DNA from 2 places in the Paenibacillus sp. FSL H3-0333 genome. Region 1 is predicted to be linked to the other one. Evidence: a T-box and tRNA genes for the amino acid it is inferred to sense, from the RefSeq annotation. Region 1 holds a T-box; the other holds one or more tRNA genes.
What was found. The T-box of region 1 lies ahead of MHH78_RS09495 (valine--tRNA ligase). A T-box ahead of a tRNA ligase gene usually reads a tRNA of that ligase, here a tRNA-Val.
Positions count from the first base shown of each region.

Region 2: it has a tRNA-Val gene. The T-box ahead of MHH78_RS09495 (valine--tRNA ligase) is inferred to sense a tRNA for this amino acid. The anticodon was not compared.

Region 1 is NZ_JBBODG010000001.1:2,125,413-2,129,837, reverse strand. It holds gene MHH78_RS09495 (valine--tRNA ligase) at 1-2,243, opposite strand, end outside; T-box leader at 2,403-2,687, opposite strand; gene MHH78_RS09490 (stalk domain-containing protein) at 2,780-3,442, opposite strand; gene MHH78_RS09485 (LysM peptidoglycan-binding domain-containing protein) at 3,642-4,425, opposite strand, start outside.
Region 2 is NZ_JBBODG010000001.1:5,087,067-5,091,491, reverse strand. It holds gene MHH78_RS22840 (GNAT family N-acetyltransferase) at 1-277, opposite strand, end outside; gene MHH78_RS22835 (hypothetical protein) at 473-1,015, shown strand; gene MHH78_RS22830 (Rpn family recombination-promoting nuclease/putative transposase) at 1,149-2,069, shown strand; tRNA gene MHH78_RS22825 (tRNA-Val) at 2,222-2,293, opposite strand; gene MHH78_RS22820 (NUDIX hydrolase) at 2,488-2,910, shown strand; gene MHH78_RS22815 (helix-turn-helix transcriptional regulator) at 2,943-3,752, shown strand; gene MHH78_RS22810 (aldo/keto reductase) at 3,906-4,425, shown strand, end outside.

The DNA of each region.
Region 1 (4,425 bases):
TTGCTCATTGGCGCATTCACTTCCGCACGGATACCGCGAACGGCCCGGATAATATCCATCAGCAGGTTCATCTCTGATACTGCCTGCGGATTCTCAAGCGCCGCATCGTACTTCGGCCACTCGGCCAAGGTGATGGATTCGCCCTGATGCGGCAGATGCTGCCAGATCTCCTCCGTAATGAACGGCATGAACGGGTGGATCAGCCGCAGTGTGCGGTCCAGCACGTAAGCGAGAACAGACTGGGTCTTGGCCTTGGCAGCTGCGTCCGCTCCGTATAAAGAGAGCTTGGCGAATTCGATATACCAGTCACACAGATCATCCCAGATGAAGTTGTAGAGCAGGCGCCCGGTCTCGCCGAACTCGTACGAGTCAATTAGACGCGTAATATCGCGGGAAGTTTCGTTCAGGCGGTGCAGAATCCAGCGGTCCGCTGTGCCAAGCTCACCTGTAATGTCAATATCTTCAAAGGCTACGCCTTCCAGATTCATCAGCGCGAACCGGGAGGCATTCCAGATCTTGTTGGCAAAATTACGCGCCTGCTCTACCTTTTCCATACGGAACCGCAGATCCTGGCCCGCTGTGCTGCCGGTAGTAATCATATAGCGCATGGCGTCAGCGCCGTACTGCTCGATAACATCCAGCGGATCAATACCGTTGCCCAGAGACTTGGACATCTTGCGTCCTTCGGCATCGCGTACGAGTCCGTGCATCAGCACATCGGAGAACGGCTTCTGGCCAGTGAATTCCATGGCTGAGAAAATCATGCGCGCTACCCAGAAGTAGATGATATCGTAGCCGGTAACCAGTACATTGTTCGGATAGTAACGCTGATAGTCGCTGCTGTCCTGATCAGGCCAGCCTAAGGTAGCGAACGGCCAGAGGTTCGAGCTGAACCAGGTATCCAGAACATCCTCATCCTGCTTCAGGTCGGACAGCCCGCTGATGCGGCGTGCTTCTTCTTCATCATGTGCAACTACAAGCTCCCCGGTGGATTCAGAGTACCAGGCCGGAATACGGTGGCCCCACCACAGTTGGCGGGAGATACACCAGTCGCGGACATTCTCGATCCAGTTCAGGTACGTCTTCTCGAAGCGGTCCGGCACGAAGTGGACCCCGTCACCGTCCTTCTGTGCAGCGATGGCTGCTTCTGCCAGCGGCTGCATTTTGACGAACCACTGGGTGGACAGATAAGGCTCTACTACGGCCCCGGAACGCTCACTGTGCCCAACCTGGTGTACATGATCCTCAATGGAGATCAGCACACCTTGCTCCTTCAGGTCGGCTACGATGGCCTTACGGCAGTCGCTGCGGTCCATTCCCTGGTAAGCGCCCGCTTCCTCATTCATCACTCCGCCTTCATCCATTACGTTGATCTGCGGAAGGTTATGGCGGACTCCCATCTCGAAGTCGTTCGGATCATGCGCCGGTGTAATCTTAACTGCACCGCTGCCGAAATCCTTATCTACGTATTCATCGGCAATAACCGGAATCTCACGTAAGGTAACCGGCAGAATCAGCGTCTTACCGATCAGATCCTTATAGCGCTCATCCTCCGGATGTACCGCTACCGCTGTATCACCCAGCATCGTCTCGGGCCGCGTGGTAGCCACCGTGATATGGCCGCTGCCATCCTTCAGCGGATAACGCAGATGGTACAGATGCCCGTTCACTTCCTTGTATTCAACCTCGATATCCGACAGCGCTGTACGGGCAGCCGGGTCCCAGTTAATAATCCGCTTGCCGCGATAGATCAGGCCCTTCTGATACAGCTCCACAAATACCTTGCTTACCGCCTTCTTCATTCCATCATCAAAGGTAAAGCGTTCGCGGGAGTAATCGAGGGACAGGCCCATCTTAGCCCACTGGTCATGAATTGTCTCTGCATACTGGTCTTTCCAGGCCCACACCTGCTCCAGGAACTTCTCGCGTCCCAGATCATGGCGGGAGATTCCCTGCTGGCGCAGCTTCTGCTCTACCTTGGTCTGTGTAGCAATCCCTGCATGGTCCGTACCCGGCAGCCACAGGGTATCATATCCCTGCATCCGCTTGGTGCGGATCAGCACATCCTGAAGCGTGAAATCCAGCGCATGTCCGATATGCAGCATTCCTGTTACATTCGGCGGCGGAATCACGATGCTGTAAGGCTCCGCATCCGGCCGCTTGCCGGCTTCGAAGAAGCCCTTCTCCATCCAGTACGCATACCATTTCTTCTCTGCCGCTCCCGGATCATATGTAGTCGGCATGTCGCTCTGCTTGTGATTAGCTGAAGCGGTAGCTTCTGCCGCTTCCTGTTCGTTCGGCAGCTCTGCTGCTGCATTGTTGTTATCAGCCATTGTTAACCCTCCACTGTTAAATGTATTGAGTAGCTAGCGGTTTCTGAGAATACAAAAAGGCCCTTCGTCTCAAAGGACGAAAGGCCATTCTTTCGCGGTACCACCTTTGTTTCGCGCCAATAAAAAATAAACCACTGCCTTAAGTTCCCTTACAGGTTCCTGAAGCTTAGCGCGACACTCATGCAGGGTAACGGCTGCAACCGGCCGCATCCTAACCCGTCTTCATGATGAAGACAAGCTCAGAAGGGCAACTCCGGGGCGACTTCGGGGGCTGCATCCTGCGGGAATTCACACCAATGATAATCCCGCTCTCTGAAGGGCTGACCGCCTACTCTTCCCGTTCCCAGTCTTTATGCTAGTTATTACTTAGTTCAATAATACATTCAGTGTAATCCCTAGTCAACCAGCATATACACAAAGGGCGCGCAGCAGACGTACATTGATGCCTACTCCCCGCTCCAGATCACTTGAACCACATTGAAGCCCTGATGGCTGCCCGTTCCGGGAGCGCCATCCAGCGTAACAGAGAATGTGCTTCCGGCATCAATAATCGAGAAGGCTGAGGCGGAGACTTCCTCAGACTTGGAGGTTGCCCCTTTTTGTACAAAATAGTCCTTGTACGTATTGCCGAGCGTCTCCAGGCTCTGCTTCGTACGGTAGCTGAAGGTTGCGGACGGCTTACCGGTCGCCGAGCCTTCAATCAGATCAAATATCTTCGCATCCGCCGGAAGCGGGAAATCCGCCGGCAGGCTCTTCGGCCGCTTCACAGAATCTGCTGGTGTTCCAGTGGACGAGCCGCCGGAGGAGACAGCCGGAGCTGCAGCATCACCGATGATGACCCGGCTGGTTGCAGCATCGTAAGTAACAGCAGTGTTCAGCGCTTCGCCGATGGAGCGTACAGGCAGATAAGTGATGCCGTTGTAGGTAATCGGGGCAAGGGTTTTGCCGTTGCCGTCTTTGGGCGTGTACGCCTGGCCGTTCACGACGATCCCGATTTTGTTGTTCAGGAGCGCCTTGATCTCCTGCAGATTACTGGCGGCGTAGACACCGGCCGAGACTGTGAGCGTCAAGCTTAGTGCGGCCGCAGTGGCTGCCACTTTTCTCTTCATGTGAGTTATCATCCTTCCAGAAGTAGTGTACCAGCGCATAGCTGCCTGAATGTGTAATGTATGTAGGCCGGTAGTGACTATTACCCTTGGCTGAACGGTTTGTAAACCAGAAGCGGATTTCACAAAGAAACAGAAACAGCCCCATCCGTAAGGCAAGGGCTGTTCCTGTTAAGCCTGAATTCTCCGCACACCATCAATCTCAAGGAATGTATAATACCTGTCCCTCTTCTACAATCTGACCGGACAGGCGGTTATACATAGTCAGCTCCCGGGTGCTTAGCTGGTATTTCTCGGCTATGGTATCCAGCGTCTCTTCCCGCTGCACGATGCAGAGCCGTACCTTGCGGAACAGCTCTGTCCCGCCCATCCCGCCGATGAACCGGCTCTTCCACGCTGTATCATTGCCTGCCTCAGGAACAGCCTGCGCTACAGAGTCTATATTGCCCGAGAGCAGCTCCTCCTGCTCTCTGTTGGCGCGGCTTGCGCTGAGCAGCGAGGAGAAGGTGAGTGGCTCCTGCTCGGCGGCTCCCGGTTCTTTTTTGCTGCCAAGGGCAACCTTGAGATCCTGCTTCTCCTCCTGGGGAGACAAAGATTCCGCAGACAGGAAGACTTCATTGTCTGTGGCCTGGATCTCTTCTGCCGCCTCCCCTCCTTCGTTCCCTTCAAACAGCGCAGCAGCATCGTTGGCAGCGGAGGTAAGCACCGGCTCCGGCTGCGACACGGCATGAAGCTTCGCATTGCCCCAATGATCCACAGTGTTCAAGGCAGCGGTGCCTGTCTGAAGCGTCGTGTCCTCCTGAACCGAGCCGTTCACAGCCGCTGGTGCCGTCTTCTCTCTGGAGGTGAGGAAGTGAGCGGAGGCCTTATCAGCCGCCGGCTTGCTGCCTGCCGAAGAAGCCGTATCCAGGCTATGGGTCCTTACTCTGGGTTCCTTGTCCTTCAGGGGTGTGGAGAGATAGGCTGCGGGCTGGCTGTAAGAAGTA
Region 2 (4,425 bases), 3.0 Mb from region 1:
CTGTTTTGGCATTGTCATAGTCCAGCGCATTGAAACCACAGGAGCCGATAATCCGGCCGGATTCTGCTTCCGTGATGGAATAGCGGATCGCCTGATTCTCGGTAGCTAACTTATGAAGCAGCTCAATCATCTCCACGGCCTGACTCTCATCCGTGAAGCTGCTGATATTCATGAACCGGGTGACTTCAGGATCGGACCAGATCGGGAACAGGCTGGCTGAATCGGCGGTGCGCATTTGTCTTAATACTAATCTCTCGGTTTGTAATTCTGTAATCATCAATAAGTTACCTCCATTAAATATATATGGTATTGGTGAGGTACAACTATTGATATCTGCGCATAGTTCAGTCCTTTCCGTGTGTAAGCTGTCTCTATTATATAGAATACAGGGGAGAATGTTAATCAGGGACGCGCCTGTTTCGTATTCCTCCTGACATGGTAAACTTTAGATAAAAACATCTGGGAGGGTATTATGAGAAAAATGTTACTGGTAGTATTGTTCTTGTTCGTATTGACAGCTTGTGGGGATTCCAAAGACGGGGTAACCACTAAAGACTTAGCCATCCAAAAGGTGAACGATCATAAAGCCGTTGTTGAGTATGGAATGAGCCGTGCAGAAGCGGAAGAGGTATTGGGTAAGGGGGAGGATAAGGATATTGCGAATTCAGTCATGTATAGCTCTGGCGTGAGGATTATGTACCGGGAGGATAAAGTGGCAGGGATTACTCTGGCAGAGGAATCGAAAGATACATATGAAACCACTGGCGGTTTTAAAATTGGCATGTCTAAGGATGACTTCAAACAAATCTATGGCGATCAATATCTGAAGGAGATGGAGCGCAACCTGGATTATGCTTACGATGCCACCAACAAGCGATATTTGCAGGAGAAAGAGTGGGTGGCGAAAGCGGAAGATGACACGAAAATATATGTGATTTCAGCCATGTTCAACGGTAAGGGTCAAGCAGACGCCGTCGTATTGGTGGATAAGCGAATGGCGATCACGTTAAGGTAAAAGGGGGAGGGCTGACGATCAAGCATGTGCTAGTATGTTTCTTTGAGTCTTGGGGACAGAATAGCAGTATATGGGGCCCCAAAGGCTGGCTTTTTCTACAACGAGTAGTTCTGCCATGATATAATCAATGTATATGATTGGAGTGATAATCGTGGAACTACTCGACGCACGGAATGACTTTATCTTCAAGAAAATTTTCGGCAGTGAGAATAACAAGGATGTCCTGCTGGCCTTCCTCAACAGTACCTTTATGGAGGCAGGCGAACCCCCGCTGACAGAGATTGTATTAATGAATCCGTACACTGATAAGGATGCTCCAGCGGATAAACAGTCTATTCTGGACATCAAGGCCAAGACGGCTGAGGGCAAACGGATCAACATCGAAATGCAGCTGTTTAATCCATACAATATGGAGAAGCGGACACTGTTCTACTGGAGCGAGATGTATTACCACCAAATTCAAAAAGGCGACGATTACAGTCAATTGAAGAAGTGTGTGACGATCAATATACTGAACTATTCCTGTCTTCCTAATGACCGCCATCATAATGTGTTTCATCTTCGGGAAGATCACACCGGAATTCAGTTGAACAACGATCTGGAGATTCATGTGATGGAATTAACAAAGCTTGAGGAGCAGGCCGTTCCATTAACTGGTGGTCTGATCAACTGGCTGTTATTCCTGAAGGGTGTTGAACAACCAAATTGGGAGGTGCTGACCATGAATGAACCGATGTTGAAAAAAGCAATGGATACGCTGGAGTTCCTGAGTCAGGATGCCGCTACAAGGATGGAGTATGAAGCCCGGATGAAGTATTTGCGTGATGAGGCATCACGAATGAATGGTGCTAAGGCTGAGGGGCGAGCTGAGGGACGAGCTGAGGGTATTGCTGAGGGGCGAGCAGAGGGACGAGCAGAAGGTGAGCGAAAAAAGGCAGAGACAATGGTGCGTGAACTTCTTGCTCTTGGAGTGGAAACCTCAATTATTGTTAGAGCCTCAGGCCTCTCAGAGCAAGAAGTTTTAAGCTTGAAATCACAAATGGGTAGACACTGACCATGAATGAACCGATGAGAAAAAAGAGAAACTGCTAGAAAGCTCTTGGCAATGGGGCAATGGAATTCAAAATTTAAAACTGCTGCAATGATAACAAAGAAAAACGAAGCCGATCATATGATCGGCTTCGTTTCTTTAAGGCTTTCCATTTATAGGACGGATGGGGTTCGAACCCATGACCCCTACCCTGTCAAGATAGTGCTCTCCCGCTGAGCTACCGTCCTGCAACGAAATTTATAATAACACAGGACGTGAGGGAATGGCAAGAGATTTTTTAATACGCATAGATGATACCGTTAAGCACGACCCTGTCACACCGCCGCAGTGACAAAAACCCACGACACCCAATCCATACAATACTACAATAATGGCAGTTGCAAGGAAGTTCCTTAACCAACATAAAAGGTGGAATTCTATCATGATCGTAACATTGCATGAAGCGGAGTGCCCTGGGGTGAGTCTCAAGTATGTAGTGATTTTTATGAAGCAAGGGAAGGATTGGGTACTGGTGCGGCACCGTGAGCGGTCTACATGGGAATTTGCCGGCGGGCATATTGAGGCGGGCGAGAGTCCCGGGGAAGCTGCGGTAAGAGAGTTGTATGAAGAGACAGGCGCTGAAGAATACGAGCTGCATCCGTTATGCATCTATTCTGTCAGAAGTAGTGAACTGGCAGAGAGCTACGGGATGTTGTATTATGCAGATGTCAAAAGGTTCGGAAATTTGCCCCCGTACGAAATGGCGGAGCTTCGAAGCTTCAGCGAGCTGCCGCAGGCGGTGACATACCCGGGGATTTACCCCACGCTATATCAGAGAGTATGTGAACATGTGAAGTACCTGTGAATCAATTGTAATGCGGAAAGGAAGCCCAGCTCATGAGTTACGAGATTACAAGGTTTAGGCGTCTTGGCGACTACCTGAGATCACGCCGGGAACGTCTGCAGCCTGAAGCTGTAGGGATCAAGGAAACGAACAGTCAGCGCAGAACACCAGGGCTGCGTCGGGAGGAGGTTGCGGTTCTGGCTGGTCTCAGCAGCACCTATTATACTTGGCTGGAGCAAGGCAGGGAGGTTACCGCCTCCAGAGAGGTCATGGAGAGTCTCAGTCAGGCGCTGCGGTTGTCGGCAGATGAGCGCAAGCATCTGTTCGAGCTATGGAATCCGGGCTTGCCGGATACACTTGCTTCTATAGATACAGCCAGTCCGGAGCTGAATCCGCAGTGGCGGGATATTATCCGCCAATTGACTTATCCGTCTTTTATTACGAATGAGCGGTCTGAGGTACTGGCCTGGAATGATAGGGCGAGTGAAGTCCTTAGTGATTTCGGCAGTCTGCATACTTCAGAGCGCATTATGATGCGTCTTCTGTTCCTGGATCCGGAGCTGCGCTGCCGGATGCTGAATTGGGAGGAGTTCGCTCTCTATTCAGTAGGGGTGTACAGAACCTATTATGACATGAACCTGCACGATCCCTGGTACAAGGAAATGGTCGATCAGCTCTTGGAGGACAGTGCGGATTTCGCTGAGATGTGGAAGCAGCACAATATTCAAGGCAAGAAGGTCAACCGTGTGGTCATAGAGAGTCTTGGCACGAGCCAGCCTGTAGTCTACGATATCAATTCGATGGCGAATCTGGCGGATCACCCGGGTCTGCATATTTGTATCTATACCCCTGTCATAACGTAGTAGAGGATCACCTGAAGGCGCATATCTTACTGGTCTGCTGCTCCCTGGTAATGATCTTACTAGCATGAACGTACTGTGGCTGCTCCACGGCAGGACGGTTAAAATAAGGTCATGTTCATAAGATCTATTACAGGGACAAGAGGAGGCAACCATATGCACACAAGAACACTTGGGAACGAAGGGCTGATCGTATCGGCTCTGGGACTCGGAACGATGATGATGCCGGATAATGAAGAGTCTGTACGAACCATTCATGGCGCGCTTGATCTGGGCGTAACTCTGCTGGACACAGCGGATATCTATGGAGCCTTCGAGCAGCAGCGCTTCGGCGGCAATGAACGGCTTCTCGGGCGGGCGCTTAAGGGCCGGAGAGATCGGGCTGTGATTGCGACCAAATTCGGCATTACGCATACTCAGGGACCCAAGGGAGACCCGGCCTATATCAAAAAATCCGTAGATGCCAGCCTCTATCAACTCGGCACAGATTATATCGATCTGTACTATCAGCACCGTCCCGATCCGAACATCCCTATTGAGGAAACCGCCGGCACCCTGGCTGACCTCGTCAAGGAAGGGAAGATCCGCTATATCGGCTTATCCGAGGCTTCGCCTGAACTGATCCGCCGGGCACATGCGGTGCATCCGTTGACCGCCCTGCAGACAGAGTATTCGC